Regions from separate parts of the Synechococcus sp. JA-2-3B'a(2-13) genome, predicted to be linked through region 2. Evidence: riboswitches for the same ligand, from Rfam matches in the RefSeq annotation. Region 2 holds a riboswitch; each other region holds the start of a gene.
What was found. Region 2 has a riboswitch for cobalamin ahead of CYB_RS11180 (sirohydrochlorin chelatase). Riboswitches for the same ligand answer to the same signal wherever they lie in the genome.
Positions count from the first base shown of each region.

Region 1: linked by a shared signal. The riboswitch ahead of CYB_RS06320 (TonB-dependent receptor plug domain-containing protein) and the one ahead of CYB_RS11180 (sirohydrochlorin chelatase) in region 2 are both predicted to bind cobalamin.
Region 3: linked by a shared signal. The riboswitch ahead of metE (5-methyltetrahydropteroyltriglutamate--homocysteine S-methyltransferase) and the one ahead of CYB_RS11180 (sirohydrochlorin chelatase) in region 2 are both predicted to bind cobalamin.

Region 1 is NC_007776.1:1,388,430-1,395,564, forward strand. Features, by position in the region: gene aroA (3-phosphoshikimate 1-carboxyvinyltransferase) at 1-374, opposite strand, end outside; gene rsmH (16S rRNA (cytosine(1402)-N(4))-methyltransferase RsmH) at 611-1,522, shown strand; gene CYB_RS06315 (hypothetical protein) at 1,699-2,247, shown strand; cobalamin riboswitch at 2,589-2,741, shown strand; gene CYB_RS06320 (TonB-dependent receptor plug domain-containing protein) at 2,783-4,753, shown strand; gene CYB_RS06325 (DUF1636 domain-containing protein) at 4,882-5,289, shown strand; gene CYB_RS06330 ((2Fe-2S) ferredoxin domain-containing protein) at 5,301-6,170, shown strand; gene CYB_RS15375 (hypothetical protein) at 6,415-6,822, shown strand; gene CYB_RS06340 (ArsA family ATPase) at 6,945-7,135, shown strand, end outside.
Region 2 is NC_007776.1:2,450,434-2,457,568, reverse strand. Features, by position in the region: gene CYB_RS11195 (L-threonylcarbamoyladenylate synthase) at 1-189, shown strand, start outside; gene CYB_RS11190 (PAP/fibrillin family protein) at 245-862, shown strand; gene CYB_RS11185 (hypothetical protein) at 859-1,758, opposite strand; gene CYB_RS11180 (sirohydrochlorin chelatase) at 1,856-2,896, opposite strand; cobalamin riboswitch at 2,929-3,065, opposite strand; gene CYB_RS11175 (heavy metal translocating P-type ATPase) at 3,194-5,509, opposite strand; gene CYB_RS11170 (heavy-metal-associated domain-containing protein) at 5,622-5,816, opposite strand; gene CYB_RS11165 (DUF5340 domain-containing protein) at 5,876-6,115, opposite strand; gene trpC (indole-3-glycerol phosphate synthase TrpC) at 6,179-7,099, opposite strand.
Region 3 is NC_007776.1:1,967,720-1,974,854, reverse strand. Features, by position in the region: gene CYB_RS08975 (cell division ATP-binding protein FtsE) at 1-601, shown strand, start outside; gene metE (5-methyltetrahydropteroyltriglutamate--homocysteine S-methyltransferase) at 779-3,043, opposite strand; cobalamin riboswitch at 3,500-3,705, opposite strand; gene CYB_RS08965 (ABC transporter substrate-binding protein) at 4,084-5,574, shown strand; gene CYB_RS08960 (ABC transporter permease) at 5,559-6,560, shown strand; gene CYB_RS08955 (ABC transporter permease) at 6,557-7,135, shown strand, end outside.

The DNA of each region.
Region 1 (7,135 bases), 1.1 Mb from region 2:
TCGCCGGTGACGGCAAAAAAGCGCCCGGCCTGGCCAGCCAGGATCCCCAGCATCAGTCGCAGGGTGGTGCCGGAGTTGCCGGCATCCAACACGTCTGCCGGTTCTTGCAGCTGGCCCAGGCCAACTCCCCGAATGCGAACACACTCGCTGTTGAGCTCCGAAATATCTGCCCCCAGCGCCCGAAAGCAGGCTGCCGTACTGCGGGGATCCTCTCCCAGCAACAGCCCTTGGATGGTGGTTTCTCCTTCGGCCAGGGATCCCAGCATCAGGGCGCGGTGGGAAATGGATTTGTCGCCGGGGATGCTCACTTGGCCGCGCAGGCCCTTGGCCGGCGAGAGGGTCAAGATATCAGTAGCAGAAGAGTGAGTCAACACAGCAACTCTGATGGCAGACTGGGCAAAAGCGGCAGCAGTCTCATCTTACTCAGAGCGGGACTCGCGCCCCAGAGATTTTGCCAGGGATCCCAAGACAGCCTGTCTTTTGACGGCCACCCCTCTTTTCTCAGAGGATCACCTTAACAACATGGATTCCTCGGTCGGGGCCTGGCCTCGGCCTTTTTTTTTTGCAGATACTGAACTTTGTAGCAGCAGAAATAGAACCCCCGCAGACCGTGCTTGGCAAGGTGTATCAACACGATTCCGTTTTGACCGAGGAGGTGATGGCCTACCTGCAACCCCAGGGGGGCGGTATTTTTTTGGATGTGACGTTGGGAGGGGGTGGGCACAGCTTGGCGCTGCTGCGGGGGGGAGCTGCCCGAGTGGTGGGGTTGGATCGGGATCCGGCGGCTCTACAGGCGGCGCAAGCGCGTTTTGCAGCAGAAGGGATCCCCGGCAGCCGCATCCAACTGTGGCACCTCAATTTTGCCGATTTCGATCTGCAGCAGCACGGCTTTCGGGATGAGCAGGGGCAGGGGATCCCCTTCGATGGCATCGTGGCCGACTTGGGGGTGAGTTCGCCGCAACTGGACTGCCCTGAGCGGGGATTTAGCTTTCGCGGAGAGGGGCCGCTGGATATGCGCATGGATCCCAGTGCCGCTCAGGAAACCGCTGCCGATTGGGTTAATCATCGCCCGGTCGAAGAGTTGATCGAGATTTTCACCCGTTACGGCGAAGAGCGATTTGCCCGCCGCATTGCCCATCACATCGAGCAGGCTCGTCCCCTCGCCACAACTACCCAGTTGGCCCAGGTGGTTTGGCAGGCGGTACCTCCGGCAGCTCGGCGAGGCCGCATCCACCCGGCCACTCGGGTCTTTCAGGCGTTGCGCATTGCCGTGAACCGAGAACTGGAGGCTTTAGAAACCTTGCTGGCCCAAGCCCCCACTTGGTTGAAACCCGGCGGCAGGTTGGCCGTGATCAGCTTCCATAGCCTTGAAGATCGCTTGGTGAAATGGGCCTTCCGCAGGGATCCCCGTTGGCAGGTGCTCACCCCCAAGCCCTTGTCCCCTTCCGAACTGGAACGGCAACGCAATCCACGGGCCCGCTCTGCCAAACTGCGAGTGGCTGCCCGCAGCAGTCAGATGTAGGTTTAGGTTGGTTCTCCCGCTCTCAAGAGATCGGCTACTGTGAAGCGGACAGCTGTCCTGCTGAGGCCGGGAATCGGGAGAAGGGGGTTGCTGTTGGGGGGCGCGGGGAACTAGGGTGAAGCGGAACCGGCAGTCCTGCACCGTCGGATCCCTTGGTGTGTGTGAGGTTAAGCCCTATGGTTAGCCAGCCTTTGAACGCAGGTCTTGATCGTCCCAAAAGCCCTCGTCGCCACAGACAGCCTTCTGCTCTGAGCCGACCCCTCTCCGGTACAGTTCAAGCCAGCCGCACCCAGCCTTTGGATTTGAAGTTGAAATCAGCCCATCCTCGCAGCCAACATTCGGCTTGGGCAGAACACCTAGCTTGGTGGAAGCAGATCTCCACAGGGATGGCTATCCTCTCTGGGGTTTCAGTGTTAAGCCTTTACAGTTGGACTGTGCATACCCAAAGCCGGTGGAGCCAGCGTTACCAGGTGTGGCAGCAGATGCAGCGCAACGAACGACAGTTTCTGCTGACTCAAGAATCCATTGCCAATTCTCTGCGGGAAATCGCCGACCGCTCCGAAATGGTGCCGCTGGTACCGGATCGGATGATCGAGGTGCCAATTGCCTCTCCCAGCCAAGTTGAGCCGGATCCAGCCCACCAGGCAACGGCTTTGCCGGAAAGAGCGCTCCGCGCCGCTCACGCGACCGAAAAAGCCCCTCTTTTCTATCCGGTTGGGTACTAGTCCAACAGATCCAGTCGATGGCGGCTAGGCCAGCGTCTCTATCTTGCTCTCCCAAAAGCCCTGGGTCTTGTGAAGTCTCGGTGTATCTCTGTTCTCTAAAAGGCTAAGGGATCCCTGGGCCTCAGGATCTGGAATAGTAGTGGGCTACTCTTTAACCGCTTACAAAGCAAAGAAGAAGTCTGGCCCAGGTTTTCTAAGTTGGTGGGATGTGGCCCATCCAAAGCCCTGGGATTGCCGTTGGGATCCTGTTCACCCCTGGAGATGACATCCCCCCTGGCAGGATAGGAACTCCAGAGCAGGGGATGTATGATGCCTAGCACGGCTTTTTCGGAGCAATCGCAGAGAAAGCTGTACCGACAGGTTGTCCTGGGGATCAGCCAGGGCATGTAAAGGGGAAAGTCCGGTGCAAATCCGGCGCTGTGCCGCAACTGTGATGGGCTTAGGCTAGACCTATGCCCTCAGTCAGGATGCCCGCCTGCGGTTTTGGCTCGCATTTCTTCCGCGTCGCACGGAATCAGGAGCTTCAAGAAAGAAAATGAATCCCATTCTAGGTCTCAGCCTGGCGCTGGGGGGTCTTGCTTTGGGGATCCCAGCGTGGGCGCAGCCGGCGGCCTCTTCACCTTCAGCTCAAGAGGTTTTGGAAACCGGTGTTAGCGCCGAGATTTTAAATCAACCCGTCACCACACCTTTTCGCCGTCCTGGTTTGCTGCGGGATTCTTCCCGCCCGGTTTACGTCATTACCCGCCAGCAAATTCGAGAGCAAGGGGCAAGAACGGTTCAGGAGGCCCTGCGCTACCTGCCCGGGATCCTCAGCGACGGCACGGCGGGAACCCAGTTGGGAGCCCTTAGCTCCCAGTTTATGCGGGGAGGACGAACGGCCCAGGTGTTGGTGCTCTTGGATGGCCGCCCCATTAACGACCTGGGCTTTTTTGGCGGGTTTGATTTGTCCCAGATCACTACAGATGTGGTCGAGCGTATTGAGATCTCTCCAGGTGGGGGCTCCACTTTGTACGGATCCGACGCGGTTGGCGGGGTCATGAACATCGTAACCCTGGAGCCAAAGCCGGGATCCGAGACCGTGCTGGAAGCGGCTATCGGCAGCTACGGCCTCAACGAGCAAGGGATCCAAAACCGCGGCCAAGCGCAGGATCTGGGCTGGGTGGTCAGCTATCGCCGTCTGCAGAGCAACAACGACTTTCCTTTTGAAATTAGGCGTTTGGGCAAAGCCGGCAGGCGGGAAAACTCGGCGGTGGAGTACCACAACCTACAAGCCAAGCTCACCTGGCAATTGGCAGAAGGCCAAGTCCTAACCGGAAATGCCCTTTATCTCAACAAAGCGTTTCAGGTGCCTGGCAGCACCGAGTTTCCCTCCCCCGATGCAGTGCAAAACACCAACGACCTGCTGTTAGATCTCAGTTGGCTGTGGGATCAAGAGAGGGGATCCCTGCAAGCCAGGGTATTTTTTGACGACCTCAACTATCGCTTCAGCGCCCCACAAAGCCAGGGATCCCGGGATGAGATCCTGCGAACGGGGTGGGGATCCCAACTGCAATACACCTGGAAGGCTGCTGAAAACCTGGAGCTTACTCTAGGAGCGGATTACCGATCCATTTCAGCTCGCAACACCACCTTCTCCTTTGCCAGGGGATCCACCAACGTCAACTATGACAATACTGTGAATCAGGGGGCATTCTTCGCCCGCCTGGATTACAGGCCACAGCCCAACTTTTATCTCAACTTAGGTGTTCGCCAAGATTCGAGCAATCTGGTCAACGGTTCGGCCACCTCTCCTGCCGCAGGGATCCGCTGGGTTTTGGCAGAAGGCACCACCCTGAGGGCCAATTATGCCGGCAGCTTTCGCACCCCCTTGATCTCAAACCTGTTCTTTCGGCTGCGCGGCTTTTTTGAAGTCGACGGCAACCCCAATTTGCGACCGGAGCGGGGAGAGAGTTTTGACATTGGCCTGGATCAGGCTTTGGGAGATTTTGGCCTACTGCGCTTGACCTTTGCCCATAACCGCATCCGCGATGGCATTACCTTTGTCAGCACTGGCCCGCGCAGGGGAACCTACGAAAACATTGAGCTCGTGGAATACACGGGCTTGGAAGCAGCCCTGGATTTGCGATTGGGGGAAAACTGGACTCTTTTTGCCAACTACACCCTGAACGATCCCATCATCCGCTCGGCGCTGGATCCCAAAGCGGTTGGCAAACAGCTAGCCTTCGTGGGAGCAGACAGCTTCAACCTGGGCCTGAGCTACCGCGATGCAGAGGATCGGTATGCCTCAGTTTTCCTGCATCACATTGGCACTTTCTTTACCAACAACGCCAATACCCAATCTCTGCCCGGCTACACCAACCTGGCTCTGCGGGGAGGGATCCCAGTAGCAGAAAATCTCGCTCTAGAAGTGGGGGTTGATAACCTGCTGGATGAGCAATATGAGGTTTTCCCCGGCTACCCCGGAGTGGGTCGCACCGTTCGGCTTAATTTAAGGGGCCAATTTTAGAGCGACTTGAGGCTGACTTTTAGCTGTCTAACTCACTGCTGAATCCTTGGCCAAGACATTGAGATCGTCTTTGCCTCTTCTCACACCCTTTGCTTGGACAGAAACCTATGACTATATCAAGGAGCACCATGTCTCGATCAACTTCCCAGTTGCCCATCCAAGCTGGCAGCGCTGCCCAGCAACCCAGCAGCCATTGTCTTTGGGTTTGTGTCACTTGCGGATCTCGGTGGGTTAACGGCCAAAAAGAAGGGATTAGCAAGGGAGAAATGCTGCTGTCTGCCCTGCAATCTCAAACCCTCAATCCTCAACTGACCCTGAAGCCGGTTGCCTGTATGAGCGGCTGCAGCCATGCTTGTGTCGTTGCGTTGGCAGCACCTCAAAAGATGACCTATGTTTTTGGAGATCTCGATCCAAAAGATGTGGATCTCATTCTGCAGACAGCAGAGCTCTACCTCACCAAGCCAGATGGGATCCTACCCTGGGCCGAGCGCCCTCTCAAAAAAGGGGTGATTGCTCGTATTCCACCACTGCACTGAGGAGCTTTCTCATGGCCACTTTTACCCCCTGGATAACCCCCCTCCATCAAGCTTGGCAGGAAGTTTCTCTGACGGGTTGGACAACCCTTTATGAAGGGATCCCTGCCCATATTGACTGCTTGGGGCCGTTGCTCTACGAGCTGTTTCAAGAGCACTGGGCCGAGATCCAGGTGGGCCATGTGGCGGAAGGCGGGGTGCTGGAGCTGGCTTTCAAGAAACCTCCAGCTTTGTGCGTGCTCTACGATGGCTATCTAACCGTTGCCACCGAAACTTGGCACCTGCATTTGTGCCTGGAGGAGCACCAAGGCGGCCCCCATCGCAAGACCCCACCCGAGCTGCGCCGCAAAAGATTGGTTAGCCGTGCTGCTCTCTACCGGCGCCTCAATCCCCAAGGTCAGCCCCGCATGTGGGGGATCCAATTCTGGAATGGAGCAGAAGAGCCTTTGCTGCAGATTTTTCTGCCCAGCCCCTTTTTGGGGCCAGAGGAAGACTACCTGCCGGAAGGCAAAGCAGATTACCAAAAGCTTTCTCTTTACGAGCGCATCCGCGCCATCTATGTGCAGGGGAAAGAGCGGATCCCCTATGAGGATAACCCTCTTAAACGTCCCTACCTTGCCGTTTGTCGTTCCAGCCGTTGTTATCCTTCCCGCAACTACCAACCGGTTGTGGAAGCTCTGGAATCGGCTCTTCGAGAAGCCAACCTGGACGTACAGGTTATCACCTCAGGCTGCTTGGAAGTTTGCCAACAGGGGCCCGTGGTTTTTTACTCTGGGGATCGCACCTGGTACAAGCGGGTTACTCCCCAAGTAGCTCGGCAAATTGTTTTTGAGCATTTGCTTAATAGCTGTCCTCTGAAAGACCACCTTTTTCCAGGAGATTAAAGTCATGATTGGCCTGCAATCGAGTGCTCAACCTATCCCCATTCCCAGCTCTCGCCGCTTAATCCCAGCCCCACTTTGGATACAAGCTGCTCAAGATTTGGCCCAAGGCTGGTTCTGGCCCAGCTTGTTTACCACCGTCGGCTGTCTCAGCAATATTGCTTATACATGTACCCTTCCTTTTGTAACTGTTGGTATTGTTGCAGGCACAACTTTAACCCGCCAAAGGGCAGCCATTAGTGCTTTGATGATTTGGCTGGCCAACCAAATCTTTGGCTACACCTGGCACAACTATCCCCGCACTCCCGATTCGTTTGCCTGGGGGTTGGTGCTGGGGATCGGCACGGTGGGGATTGCTCTTGCTGGCGGTTACCGACCTCTGTTTTCTCAGTCCAAGCCGCTTCGGCCAAGGCAACTGCTGCTGAACTATCTCTGGATCCCGGCCATGCTCATCTTGGGGTTTCTGGCTTTTGAAGGGCTGATTTTGGCCGCCGGCCTGGTTTTGGGGGGAACGGAGGGCCTGACCCTGCCCATTCTGGGCAAAATCTGGCTGCACAACTGGCTGTGGACAGGACTTTGGATTGGGATCCACGCGCTGCTGGTGTGGGACAGAGGACGTCGCCGGGTGTGGCTGGGAGAGGAGAAACTGCGGTGAGCTGCTCCCGTACAAGCTCTTCCCATCCCGTCAGCGGTGCGGAGTACCTTTGCAGTGATCTAGAGCATCCCCAAGAGGGATCCAGGCCAAAATAGGGGCGACCTATGTGGGAGGGGATCCCTTTGCAACTCAGTCGCGTTAACAGTGAGGAGCATTCCTGCCATCCTCTGCTCTTGGCTTCCCAACGCCTCTTGCTGTTCAGCGGCAAGGGAGGAGTGGGCAAAACAACCTTGACCTGCGCGCTGGCTCGCCAACTGGCCCAGGTGGATCCCCAGCGCCGTCTGCTCCTGATGTCCACGGATCCCGCCCACTC
Region 2 (7,135 bases):
TTTGCGGCTGAAGAGATGCGGCAGTTGGAAAAACAGGTGGATCTGGTGCTGGATGACGATGCCCCCCGTCGGGCCAAGGTCTCTACGGTAATTGACTTGACGGGATCCGAGCCGCTGGTGGTGCGGGCCGGGCTGGGGTATGAGCAGGTGGCAGATCTGAACCTGAAACTGGTGGGAGAAGACGGTTAAGGGCAGAGGGATCCCGCGTTCTCTAAAATAGGGTCAGTGCCTTCGGAGTGTGCCCATGTCTGAGGCCCTGGCTCAGCAAAAATCGGCTCTGCTGCACCTACTGGAGGCGACCGACCGGGGCCGGAAAGTTTCCCCTGACCAAAAAGCCCAGATTTTGTCTCAAATTGCCGTCCTAGAAGCGCTCAACCCCACCCCCAAGCCAACATCGGCTCCTGAAGGGTTGGAGGGGAACTGGCTCACCCTATTTACCACGAGCACAGCTCTGCTGCGGCTGGCACAGTTGCCTTTTTTGACCACCGGCGAGATCTACCAGTGTATTCGGGCCAAGGCTGGACGGGTCTTCAACGTGGCGGAGATCCAGGGATCCGGCTGGCTGGGGGCTTGGGTGCCACGGGGAATCTTGGCGGTATCGGCACGCTTTTACCCCGAATCGGAGCGTCGGGTGAGGGTGATTTTCGAGCGATTGGTGTTCGGATCCCAAGCTTTGATGAGCTACGAGATCGAGAGTTTTCTCGATTTGCTCGAGCAGGCTCCGGAGCGGATCCCGGCTATTCAAATCGATATTCGCCGCCGCGAGCCAACGGGTTGGCTGGATATCACCTATTTAGATGAAGACTTGCGGCTGGGTCGGGGCAGCGAGGGGAGTGTATTTGTTCTAAAGCGGGTCGGCTAGTCGGAGGATCCAGAGGACTCCGTTTCCGCCCTTTCGTGAGATGGGTTTTGGGTTAGGGTGAAGCCTATTTCCTGGAGAACTTGCAAGGCGCGGTAGGACTCTCGCAAAGTTTGCAGCTCCTGTTGAGTTTGCTCCAGTTGCCGGGCCCATTCTGCCTGTTGGGAGCGCAACTCTCGATTTTCCAATTTTTTGCGCTGCAGGATGCGCTTGAGTTTTTGCTGCTGCTGCTGGAGTTGAGCCCGCTCTGCTTCTGCGTGTTGCAGTTGGGTCCTTTGGCGTTCCAATTCTATTTTCAGGGTGGTGACCTGGGATTGAAGTTGGCGGAGCTTTTGGCGCAGCGCTTGCTCTGGCGTGGGTTTGGTCGACTCGGAGCTTGGAGAAGGGGAAGATGTTTGTAGGTTTTGCAGATGCTGTTGTAACTGTTGGGCTTGGGCCTGCAGGACTCGAGACCGTTGCTGCTCGCTGCGCAGTTGGGCTTGGGCGCGTTCACAGGTCTGGATTTCGGCTTTCACCCGCTGCTTGATGCGGTCAAGGATCTTTTGATGGCGGAGCTGGGTTTGCCGGATCTCCTGAGCCACCTGCCAAGGGCGAGGATCCCCCTTAGGTTGTCGTGGCTCGCCGCCGTGGTCGGCAGGATCAAAGGGAGATAGGGTCGCCACCAGCGATTCTCGAAAGTCGCTCCAGGAAGCCGATTGCAGACCCATCTGAACCACCCGCCAGGCCCCATAGGAGGCCCCAGCGGCAGCCAGGATCCCAGGGATCCCGGCCAGGGAGAGGGAAACCTTGGGCAGGGTGGGCAGGATCTGATCCAGCAGCCCCACCACCAGGGCGAAAACAAAGATCCCGCTCCCCACGGCAGCGGCACCTGAAACCCAAGAGGAGCGGGAGAGCATCATCGTTTTTTCGTCATCACAACCGCTAGAGCGGGAAAACCAGGTTCAAAAATTGCCTGTCTGCACTCAGTTTATCCCGCCAGCAGCCTCTGTTTCCCTCTTAGGGCACCTGCCATGCCCGTTGGTGGTAGCCCTCTAATTGGGCCCAGGGATCCCCAGCCGCTGCGTGGGTGTGGCCGTGCTGAGGGTGATGGTGAGAATGAGGGTGGTGATGGGATCCATGCCCGTGATGGTGGTCATGAGGCTCGTGAGGGTGGTGATGGCTGGATCCAGCTCTGACCTCTGCGCTCACGGCCAGGCGAAACTTGCACAGGTGGCAGTTCATCGGGGTTTGGCCCTGCAGGGCTTCCTGCTCCAGTTGCTGCAGGCTGTGCAGCACCGTGTCCACAAGGCCCAATTCCGGCAGCATCAGCCAGTCGATTTCCGGCTGTCGTTGTCGTTGTTGTTCCACTGCCGCCTCAATTTTTTTCACCAGCACTCCGGTAAACAGGAAGTAGGGCAGCACGATCACCCGGCGCGGATGCCAGGACAAGGCCCGCTCCAATCCCACGGGCAGGCGGGGATGGGTAATGCCGATAAAGCAAGTTTCCACAGCGGCAAACCCAGATCCTTCCCAAAGCAACCGGGCCAGTTTACAGGCTTCGGCATTGGCCTCGGGATCGCTGGAGCCGCGACCCACAAACAGGAGCACGGTTTCTGCTTCTGGGATCCGCTGCGGTTGGGCGGCCATCAAAGCGGCCAATCGGTCTCGCAGCAGTTGCAGGATCTCGATGCGGATCCCCAACGGCCCACCGTAATGAATGCGCAACTGGGGATAGAGGGTCTGCAGGAGATCCAATTCCATCGTCACATCGAACTTGTTGTGGCGGGCCCCAAACAGCAACAGCGGCAGGACCACAATCTCTTGCCACCCTTGGGCCAAGCACTGCTCTACCCCCTGGGCAATGGTTGGCTGGGTCAGCTCCAGAAAGCAGGGGATCACCGGTCGATGGGGGGTGAGAGCTTGGTAAGCCTGGGCTAGCTCCAGAAAGGCTTGCTGCCCTTGGGGGTCGCGGGATCCGTGGCCGATGAGCAACAGGGGCAGGGGGACAACAGGAGACTGCCCAACCGCAAGCGGAGGGGAAACACTGAGGGTATTCAACACAAAAAACTCCGTTCCTTGTGAATCGCAAGGGGTACAGGACAACGGCAGGTGGGTGTTCTGGCTGAGGGAGGGATCCCATCACAGTTGCGTCACAGTGGCGGACTTGCACCGCGCTTTCCCCAGTCTGCCTGAGCCTTTTAGGTTAGCTTGCCGCTTGTCGTTCACCAAGCCCCCTGGGGGGGATGTCCTTGTCTGCCAGAAGATAGCCCTGAGGCATGAGCGGTACGGCAGACTCATGCTCAAAGGGCAGCAAAACTGTTGCCGCGCTAATCCCCCTTGCCCCTGGGAGAGGGCCTAACGCCGGCCCGCTGGTCTGGGGGGCTGAAAGTGTCGCAGGCGCAGGGCATTGGCGACCACCGAAACGGAACTCAGGGCCATGGCTGCCCCCGCCAGCATAGGGTTGAGCAACCAGCCTGTAAAGGGATAGAGCGCCCCAGCGGCAATCGGGATCCCCAGCGTATTGTAGATAAAGGCGAAGAAGAGGTTCTGGCGGATGTTGTTGAGGGTGGCCCGGCTGAGTTGAATGGCTGTGGCGACTCCGCGCAGATCTCCCGACATGAGGGTAATATCGCTGGCGGCCATCGCCACATCCGTACCCGTACCGATGGCGATCCCCACATCCGCTTCTGCCAGAGCCGGAGCATCGTTAATGCCATCTCCCACCATCGCCACCCGCCGTCGCGGTTGTCTTAGGCTGCGTATGTAAGCTGCCTTCTGATCCGGACGGACTTGGGCAATTACCCGCTGAATGCCTGCTTGCCGAGCAACCGCTTGGGCCGTGGTGGGGTTATCCCCGGTTAGCAGGATCACCTCTAGACCCATCTGTTGCAGCTGTTGCACTGCCTCAGGAGAGGTGGGTTTGAGCGGATCGGCAATGGCCAACAGCCCCACCAGGCTCTGGGATTGGGCTACGCCGATCACCGTTTTGCCCTGGCTTTCCCAGGTCTGAACCCGCTCTGACCAAGAGGGATCCCAAGGGATCCCCATCTCCTGTAGCCAGCTCAGCCGACCGATGCAGATCCACTGGTCTTCCACCCAGGCTTCTGCCCCACTGCCTATCCTTGCCTGAAAATGCTGGGCAGGAGGGATCACAATTTTTTCGGCTTCGGCTTTCTGCACTACCGCCTGGGCCAAAGGATGTTCCGAGTGCCGCTCCACCGCCGCTGCCAGGCGCAACACCGCCAGGGGAGAGGAGCCGTGGGCCCAAATATCGGTGACGGTAGGGCGACCTTCGGTCAGGGTGCCGGTTTTGTCCAAGACCACCGTGCGCAAGTGGTGGGCCAATTCCAGGCTGTCGCCACTTTTCACCAGGATCCCCAATTCTGCCCCTCGTCCCGTGGCCACCAGGATCGAGGTGGGGGTTGCCAACCCCAGCGCACAAGGGCAGGCGATGATCAGCACCCCAATCGTGTTCACCAAGGCCAGCGTCAGGTTGTCCGCCAACACCCACCAGAGCACGAAAGTTAGAACTGCCACCCCGATCACTGCCGGCACAAACCAGGCAGTCACCCGATCCGCCACCTGTTGAATTGGGGCTTTGGATCCCTGGGCTTCCTGCACCAGGCGCACGATCTGGGCCAGAACCGTGTCTTTGCCCACCCGCCGCGCCTCCATCACAAAGCTGCCCGTCCGATTCAGCGTTGCCCCAATCACCTCATCCCCCGCCGACTTGAGTACAGGCAGGCTCTCGCCGGTCACCATGGACTCGTCGAGGGTGGAGGATCCCTCTAGGATTACCCCATCCACCGGCACCTTCTCTCCGGGGCGCACTCGGATCCGATCCCCCACCTGCACTTCCCGAATCGGAATATCCTGCTCCACCCCATGGCGAATTACCCTTGCCGTTTTCGGTTGCAGCCCGATCAGCTTGCGAATGGCTTCGGAGGTTTGCCCCTTAGCCCGTTGCTCCATCCACTTGCCCACCAGAATCAGGGTGGTGACCACCGCCGACACCTCATAATAGACATCCGGGTGCAGTCCTTGCCGGTGAAAATAGTCGGGGAAAACCGTTGGGAAAACAGAATAGAAAAAAGCCGCGCTCGTCCCTAAGGCCACCAGCGTGTTCATATCCGCCGAGCGCCGTTGCCAAGCGGCCCAAGCGCCTCGATAAAAATGCTTGCCCACCCAAAACTGCACCGGAGCCGTCAGCAGCAACTGCAACCCAGGATTGTGCAGCCACATGGGAAAGCCCGGGATGTCCATCCCCAGCATCATCGGCAGGGATCCGATCACCAGCACCGTGCTGATGCCCACCCCTATCGCCACCTTGAGCTTCAGTTCCCGTTCTGCGGCCCGTTGGGCGATCCGCTCTGGATCCGACAGATCGTCCAGCTGCCAATCCTCCTGGATAAGGCGCGCCCGATACCCCGCCCGCTCCACCGCCCGAATCAGCGCCTGCGGATCCACCAGCCTGGGATCCCCTTTGACGGTGGCCTGCTCACTGGCAAAATTCACTGATCCGTGGGACACCCCCTGCACCTGAGCGAGGGCCTGTTCGATGCTGCGGGCGCAGGAGGCACAGCTCATCCCTTGTAAGGCCAACTGCCAAGTGCCCTCAGGAGAAGGCGCAGAGGCCGATAGTGCAGCCGATGACCCTTTATGGGCAGACATGGCAACACCTTGTTGATGAAACGACAGCTACTCTCCACCCTGGGCAGGGCGAAGGCAGCCATCTGTACAGAAATTCAAAACAGACACCCGACCGTTCCCGGCCCAAAATTGACTAGGCCGGGGGATATCCCACCTGGGTGAGGGCCTGCCGCAAATCGCCCACAGGCCGCTCAGAAGTAATCCGCACCTGTTTGGTTTTGGGATCCCCTTCCACCTGGGCCTGGGGATCCAGTTGCCGCACCGCTTGCGCAATGGTGTCCACGCAAGCCCCACAGGCCAGCTTGGGCACCGTCAAAACAACCTGCATCTTGGAAACCCCCCCCAATGCCACTGAAAGGATGCTAAACCTTACAGTGGGCTGGAAGGTCAAGAGGGAGGCTGAGGCTCGTCCATATTCCAGCGGTAGTCCACCTGATAGCCCCGCTGTCGCCACTCTTCCTCCAGTTGCACCTGTTGGGTGAGGGCTTTGCGCAGGGAGTTGATCAGCTCTTGCGTGCGGCCTCGGTTGCCAAAATCCTGTTCCTCTACTGCCGGAAAGGTTTGCCGCTCCAACACCCGCAGCAGAAATTCGTAGTGGATATGAGCCGGCACAGGAATACGTTTCATCGATCCAAGCAATCCTTAGAGATCAATTGTTCTCGCAGAGATCCATTGATAAATGGTTTTCATTCACTGAGATGACAACAGGTGGCGCACAGCTTGGCCGGGATCCGGCTGGGTCACCAGCGCTTCCCCCACGAGCACAGAGCGCACCCCCCAGGCCCGCAACTGCTGCAGATCGGCGGGGGTATGGATGCCGGACTCGCTGACCACAGGCAGATCGCCAAGGAGCTCCGAGTGGGCGGCCAACAGGTTGCGCGTTGTGTTTAAGTCCACCGCAAAGGTTCTCAGATCGCGATTGTTGATGCCAATGAGCACCTGCCCCCTGGAGTCTTGCAGTTGGGGCAAACGCAACACCCGCTGCAACTCTTGGGAGGTGTGCACCTCCAGCAGAGCCGCCATGCCCAATTGCCGAATCAGCTTGAGAAAGTAGCCCAAATCCGCATCGGAGAGAATGGCGGCAATCAAGAGCACCGCATCTGCCCCCAGGCTGCGGGCCCAGAGGATTTGGTAGGGGTAGAGGATGAACTCCTTGCAGAGGATGGGGATCCCTACTGCCTGACGGATCCGGCGCAGATACTCGCCGCTGCCCTGAAAGAACCGCTCATCTGTGAGCACCGAGAGGCAACTGGCCCCACCGGCCTCATAGCTCTGGGCAATGGCCACCGGGTCAAAGGGATCCCGGAGAACGCCGCGGCTGGGAGAGGCTTTTTTGACCTCGGCAATCACAGAGATAGGGTGAGGCGACTGGGTGAGGGCCGCCACAAAATCCCGCACCGGCGGGGCTTGATCCAGTTGCCGTTGCAATTCCTTGAGGGGAAGCTGCTCCCGTTGGCGCTCCACCTCCTGCTCTTTATGCCAGACGATCGCTTCCAAAATGTGGCGCGGTTTGGCTTCCGGCGCTGTTGTCTGGTACACCTGAGAGGCTACGACCACCGGCGGGGCAGGAGAACGCCGACGAATAGAAAGCGGCTCACCTTGCAGCTCCATACAAACCCTGAGCGGAACCCTACACCACACCCTAGA
Region 3 (7,135 bases), 480 kb from region 2:
GTTTGTGTTCGTAACTGGGGTCTCCGGGGCGGGCAAGTCCACCCTGCTGCGGCTACTCTACGGGGCGGAACAGGCCACCGAGGGCACGGTCATCGTCGATCAAGTCTGTCTCTTTTCTTCTGAAGGGCGGCGGCGACCCTACCGCATCCCACCGCGTCCGCTGGCCATGTTGCGGCGGCGCTTGGGGGTGGTTTTCCAAGATTATCGCCTTCTGGCCAACCGCACTCTGGCAGAAAATGTGGCCTTCGTGCTGCGCGCCCAAGGGCTGTCCCCCGCAGAAATCCGCCGTCGCATCGGGCCGACCCTAAAGATGGTGGGGCTGACCGAAAAGCGAGATCACTTTCCCCATGAGCTTTCGGGGGGGGAACAGCAGCGCCTTAGCCTGGCCCGGGCCATTGTCAACATGCCGGTGCTGCTGCTGGCGGACGAGCCGACGGGGAATCTGGATCCGGAAAACTCGCTCTTGGTTCTCCAGATTTTGGAGCGGCTCAATTCCTTTGGGGTGACCGTCATCATGACCAGCCATGACCCCTATCTGGTGGAGCGGGCCGGCCACCGGGTGGTGCGCATGGAGGGAGGGCGCCTGTATGATCTGCGCTGAGGGGCTACCGGGATCCCTACTTTGCTCTTCACAAGCTTTTTGAGATCCCGGAGAGCAGCTTTGCCGGTTGCATCAGCAGACCGTAGGCCCTAAGCCAGCCGCATCAGCACAACAGCGGCACCGCCCGCGGCGACTTGTCAAGCCAGCCCGACCAGTTACATCAGCGGGTCGTGGGCCTTACTCGCGCAGACCCTCAGGTTGGGTTTCCAGAAGCTCCTCCCCTAGCTGATGAGCGGCAGCCACCATATTTTTCAGTGCGGGGATCACCTCCTCCCAGCGGCGGGTCTTGAGGCCACAATCGGGATTAACCCAAGTTTGCTCCACAGGCAAGTGGGCCAGTCCTGTGCGCAGCTGCTGCAGGATTTGCTCAACGCTCGGCACCGCAGGGCTGTGGACATCGTAAACGCCGTTGCCCACCTGGTGACGATACCCAGCCTGGGCAATTTGCAGCAGGGTTTTGTTGTTGCTGCGGCTGTTTTCAATGGAAAGCACGTCGGCATCCAGCCGCTCAATGTGCTCGATGATGTCCCCAAACTCTGAGTAGCACATGTGGGTGTGAATCTGGGTTTCCGGCTTGGCCCCGCCGGTAGCTAGGCGAAAGGCATCCACTGCCCAGCTGAGGTATTCTGGCCAGCGTTCTTTTTTCAGAGGTAGCCCCTCCCGCAGTGCCGGCTCATCCACTTGCACCATCACCGCTCCAGCCGCTTCCAGATCTGCCACTTCGGCTCTCAAGGCCAGGGCAATCTGCAAAGCCTGCTCCCGCCGGGGAATATCAACACGGGGAAAGGACCAGTTGAGCATAGTCACTGGCCCCGTGAGCATGCCTTTCACCGGCTTTTGGGTGTGGGACTGGGCTACTTGGAATTCCCGCACTGTCATGGGTTGGGGGCGAACCACGTCGCCGTAGAGAATGGGAGGGCGCACGCAGCGGCTGCCGTAACTCTGCACCCAGCCGTGTTCAGTGAAGGCAAAGCCTTCCAGCTTCTGGGCAAAGTACTCCACCATGTCGGTGCGCTCAAATTCCCCATGCACCAACACATCCAGGCCAATCTCTTCTTGAATGCGGATGCACTTGGCAATCTCAGCGTCAATGGCTGCTTCGTACTCCGCCTGCGAAACCTCCCCTCTTTTGTACTTAGCTCGCCACTGCCGCACCTCTGGAGTTTGGGGGAAGGAGCCAATGGTGGTGGTGGGCAAAGGTGGTAGCTGAACCTGCCGACTTAGGCGCTGCTCGTAGGGCAGGAATCGCTCGAAGTCCTGGAGCTTGAGGTTGGCCAAAGCCTGGCGCACTTGGGGGTTGGGGGGGCTAAACTGCGCAAAGCTCTGCCATTGCTGCTGGATTTCCGCCTGCTGGGCAGCAGTGTCTTCGCCGTTGAGGGCTCGCGCCAGGAGAGCTACTTCGGCCAGCTTCTGTTCGGCAAAGCTGAGGACATTTCTGAGGGGTTCCGGCAACTGGGCTTCCAGAGCAGCGTCGTGGGGCACAAATTGCAACGAAGCGGAAGGCTGCACCCGTAGGTTGGGAGCTACCCCCTGCAGCTCCCGCAGGCTGGCCAAGACGGTCTCAGGCTGAACCTTCCAGACATTCCGAGCGTCCACTACGCCAGCACCTAGGATCTGGTCAGCCGGAAAGCCATAGGTTCTTACCAGATCCAGGGTGTGGCCACGGGTAAAGTCAAGGCTAATGCCGGCCACCGGCAGTTGCACCACCCAGGGGTAAGTCTCCCCCAGGTCATCGAAGTAGGTGACCAAGTGGACAGGGATCCCGGCGGTTGCCAACTGGCGGTAGCTCATTTCCACAGCTTCCCGCAGGCCACTTCCCTGGCTGGTAACCAAAATGGGATCGTGAATCTGGACTTCTGGGATCCCCAGCTGTTTTAACTCCTGGAGGAGATCCCGGTACAGAGGAAGGAGCTTTTCCAAGTCCGCCCGCAGATCCCCAGATCGCTGGCTAAGGCAGAGCAAAGTCACTGGACTGAGGACAACGGGGCTGGTGCGCTCCCCTAGGATCCCTTGGGCCCGCCGAACTCTTTCCAAAAAATCCCCAAAGTTAGGACTGGGATCGGCTTCCGGCTCAATTTCGGGTACCAAGTAGTGGTAGTTGGTGTCAAACCACTTGGTCATTTCCAAAGCCGGCAGGCCCTCCCGCCCCCGCGCCATGGCAAAGTAGCGGTCTAAACCCGACAGACCTCGGAACCGAGAGGGGATCAGCCCCAGCCAGGTGGCCCAGTCCAGTACATGGTCGTAGAGAGTCTGATCCCCTACCGCAATGTGATCAATCCCAGCTTGTAGCTGAGTCTGCCAGGCTTGAGTCTCCAAATCCCAAAAGGTAGCCAGCAGAGCCTCTGACCCTAGGGCACCACTCCAAAAGCCTTCCAAAGCTTTTTTGAGCTCGCGGCGCTTGCCCATGCGGGCATACCCCAATGTCATGGTTTGTGCAGTCATGTTGTGTGCCATCCCAAATACTGAGTTTTCTAATTTTCCTGCGTTCAATTCGCCCTCAACTGGGATCCCGCCCGCCAAGGAAGAAACCGGCTGTTCCTCTCTTGCCTCTGGAACCCCAACAAAACACTGCCTTTTGCGCAAAAAAGATACTCAACGCAGCCAGCGATCGCAGTGGCTACTTGCCAGCCTACCAATTGAAGTCAGGAAGCCTGACATCTCACTCTTTCCTTCGCGTAGGCGGGCTGTAGATCTTGATAGATCTTGGTGCAACAGCACCCAAAATTTACTCTCTCCCGGCCAACTGGCTCAGAGTCTTGCTTGGGTTCTTGGACTTATTTCTACTGCTGAGGAGTACCGAAAGCTTGTGGGAGCAACGCCGGGAAAATGCTCAGGATAACGAAAGCAGAAACGAGCTAAAGCCAAGACAGTTACCATCTGTACCTCGCAGATGTTGTGAAGTTTAGAAAAACCATCGGCGGGCATTCTGACTGACACGGTTTTGGGGGACAAGATCTGGATCGGCAGCGAATGACTCTAGAGATTTGCTGCAGAACTTCTCCTAAACCGGATCACAGCTGCGGGACAGCGGCAGATTCTCACTGCTCTTTCCCCGTTTCCTCTGGCGGCTGATCCCCGTCAGAACCGATAGCTGAGCTACATCGTATCACGGAGTTCAGAGACGGGAGTAGAGTGCTTCAATCATCACCAAGCCAGCAGCCTTTGGAGCTACCAGACCTCACCTTTCACCCAGCGGTCTTGCAGGAAGTCATCGGAACCCTCTAAGCATCCTCCCCCCCTGCATTGCTCTCAAGATAAGGCAGTGATAGCTTAGCTGCCATAAGTCTTGTCCAGGAGGCAAGGGGGTTTGCTCCTTTTTGCTGAAAAAGCGACAGATCGGGGTTTCTATGGCATCAAGCTTAAAAGTAACTGTGTGGTCTGTGGGCCTCTTCTTGCTGAGCCAGATGTGGGCTGGATGCGCTCAGAATGCTGCTGAGCGGACAGCTTTCGATCCAAAGCTAGCAGGATCCAGCGATCAAATCGTGCTGGCCATTGGAGGGGAAAGGGAAGAAGGATTTGATCCCACCCTGGGCTGGGGACGTTACGGTTCGCCTTTGTTCCAAAGCACTCTGCTGCGGCGGGACGAGAACCTTGAGATTGTAAACGACCTGGCGACTGGCTACACTGTCAGCCAAGATGGCCTAACCTGGACGGTAACCCTACGAAAGGATGCAGTCTTCTCCGATGGAAAACCTGTCACAGCAGCGGACGTGGCTTACACCTTTAACCAAGCAGCTCGGAGTGGTGGTCTGGTCGACCTAACCGCCCTAAAGGAAGCAGTAGCTATCGACACTCATACGGTGGAGCTGCGGCTGCAAAAACCCCAAAGTACTTTTGTCAACCGCCTCATCACCTTGGGTATCGTGCCTCAACATGCCCACGGGCCTGATTATGCTCGCAAACCCATTGGCTCTGGCCCCTACCGACTGGTGCAGTGGGATGAGGGGCAACAACTGATTGTGGAGGCAAATCCCTTATATTACGGCCAGACTCCTGGCATTCGGCGGCTGGTTTTCCTTTTCCTGGAGGAGGATGCAGCCTTTGCAGCAGCCCGAGCCGGACAGGTACACGTGGTTAGCGTGCCTCAGTCTTTGGCTAAGCAAACTGTTGAGGGCATGAAGCTTCACGCCATTCCCAGTGTGGATAACCGAGGGCTGATGTTCCCCTTTCCCCCTAAAACCGGTGCGACAACCCCAAAGGGATACCCCATCGGCAACGATGTGACTTCTGACTTGGCGATTCGCAAGGCGGTCAACTTCGCCATTGACCGACAGGCGCTGGTGGATGGAGTCCTAGAAGGCTACGGATCCCCTGCCTATGGCCCAGTCAGCGGTTTGCCCTGGGAAGAGCCGACCGCCAAGATTGAGGACAACAATCCAGACCTGGCCCGTCAGATTCTAGCTGAGGGAGGCTGGAGCGATAAAGATGGGGATGGGGTAGTGGAAAAAAACGGGCTGCGGGCTGAGTTCACCGTGCTCTACCCGGCCAACGACAGCATTCGCCAAGCCCTGGCCCTAGCTGTTGCAGAAATGCTGCGGCCTGTGGGCATCCGAGTCAATGTCGAGGGCAAAAGTTGGGATGACATCACTCCGCTCATGCACAGCAACGTGGTGCTGTTTGGCTGGGGCAGCCATGACCCAACTGAGGTGTACAACCTCTACCACAGCAAAGCGGCCCAGGGGGGATTTTTCAATGCCGGCTACTATGCCAACCCGTTTGTGGATCGAATGCTGGATCTGGCTATGGAGGCCCCCTCTGAAGCTGAAGCTATCCCCTTCTGGCGGGCAGCCCAGTGGGATGGAAAGCAAGGCTTTACTGCCAAAGGAGATGCAGCCTGGGCTTGGTTGGTGAACCTGGATCATACCTACTTTGTCCAAGAGTGCTTGGATATAGGCCAGCCGCAGGTACAGCCTCATGGCCATGGTTGGCCAATCACAGCCAACATCACCCGTTGGAAATGGACGTGCAACTGAGGTCAGTTCTGCTGTTTCTGGCTTATAAGCTGACTCGGCTGGGGTTGCTGCTGGCGGCTGTGGCAGTCCTGACGTTTGCCCTGCTCAGCTTCTCCCCTGTTGATCCCGTACAAGCCTATGTAGGGGCCGACATGCTGCAGATCAGCCCAGCCCAACGAGACCTGATTGCCCAGCGTTGGGGGCTGGATCAGCCCATGCTGCTTCGCTTTGGGAACTGGCTTGGGCAGATGGTTCAAGGCAACTGGGGCACCTCAATGGTGTTCGATCAGCCAGTGGTGCAGGTCATTCAACAGCGGTTTGAGCTATCGCTGCCCTTACTGGCAATTGCCTGGCTGCTTTCCGGTTTCCTGGGAGTGGGGTTGGGGGTTTTGGCCGCAGCGTTTCAGGGCGCTTGGGTTGACCGCAGTATTCGTCTTTACGCCTACACCCTCGCCTCTTCTCCCCCTTTCTGGGTGGCGCTGCTACTCTTGATCGCGTTTTCGGTAGAGCTGGGTCTAACACCTATCTGTTGCGCCGCGCCACCTGGCGCGTTGGCGGAGGAGGTGACTTTTTGGCAGCGCTTACACCACTTGCTCTTGCCTGCTTTCACCCTAACTTTCATCGGCGTTGCCAACATCACCTTGCACACTCGTCAGAAGCTCATTGACGTGTTGCACAGCAACTATGTGCTGTTTGCTCGTGCCCAGGGGGAAAGCCTGGCTGGGATCCTGTGGTACCACGGCTTGCGGAATATCTTGCTGCCTGCGCTGACGCTGCAATTTGCCTCCTTTGGGGAACTGTTTGGTGGCTCAGTGTTAGTGGAACAGGTGTTTGCTTATCCAGGACTGGGACAAGCAACGGTACAGGCAGCTTTGCGCAGTGATGTGCCTCTGTTGGTGGGCATTGTGTTTTTCAGCGCCTTGTTTGTCTATGCCGGCAATACCCTAGCTGACCTGTCCTACCAGATTGTCGATCCACGCATTCGCCTTGGCGGGAGGATAGGATGATCCCTTTTGCATCGCCTCGTGTTGCTGCTGCTGATGCCGATGGGGGGATGAAATTCTCAGAGTCCTCTGTCAAAGGAGAGCGCAGGCGGCAGACTCTGTGGGCAATTGGACTGTGTGCTTTTTTTTTGGTGTCTATCCTCTGCAGCGCTGGGCTTATCGGCGATACCGGACTGAGCCCGAACCTAACTCAGCGGAATCAGCCTCCTTCCCTGGCCCATCCCTTCGGCACCGACTGGCTGGGGCGGGATATGCTGGCCCGATCCTTGCACGGGATGTCCCTTAGTCTGTGGGTAGGCATGCTGGCTGCCGCCGTCAGCGTGGTGATCGCCGCTGTTTTGGGTTTGGTGAGTGGCACGGTGGGAGGCTGGGTGGATGCCTCGATCTGCTGGATGATTGACCTATGTTTCAGCCTGCCTCACCTGGTGGTGCAGATCCTTATAGCTTTTGCTGTCGGCGGCGGAGTTCGGGGAGTCATTGTTGCCGTTGCCCTCACCCACTGGCCCAGCCTAGCGCGCCTGGTGCGGGCCGAGGTGTTACAGGTCAGCAGTTCTGACTATGCCCAGAGTTCTTACCGA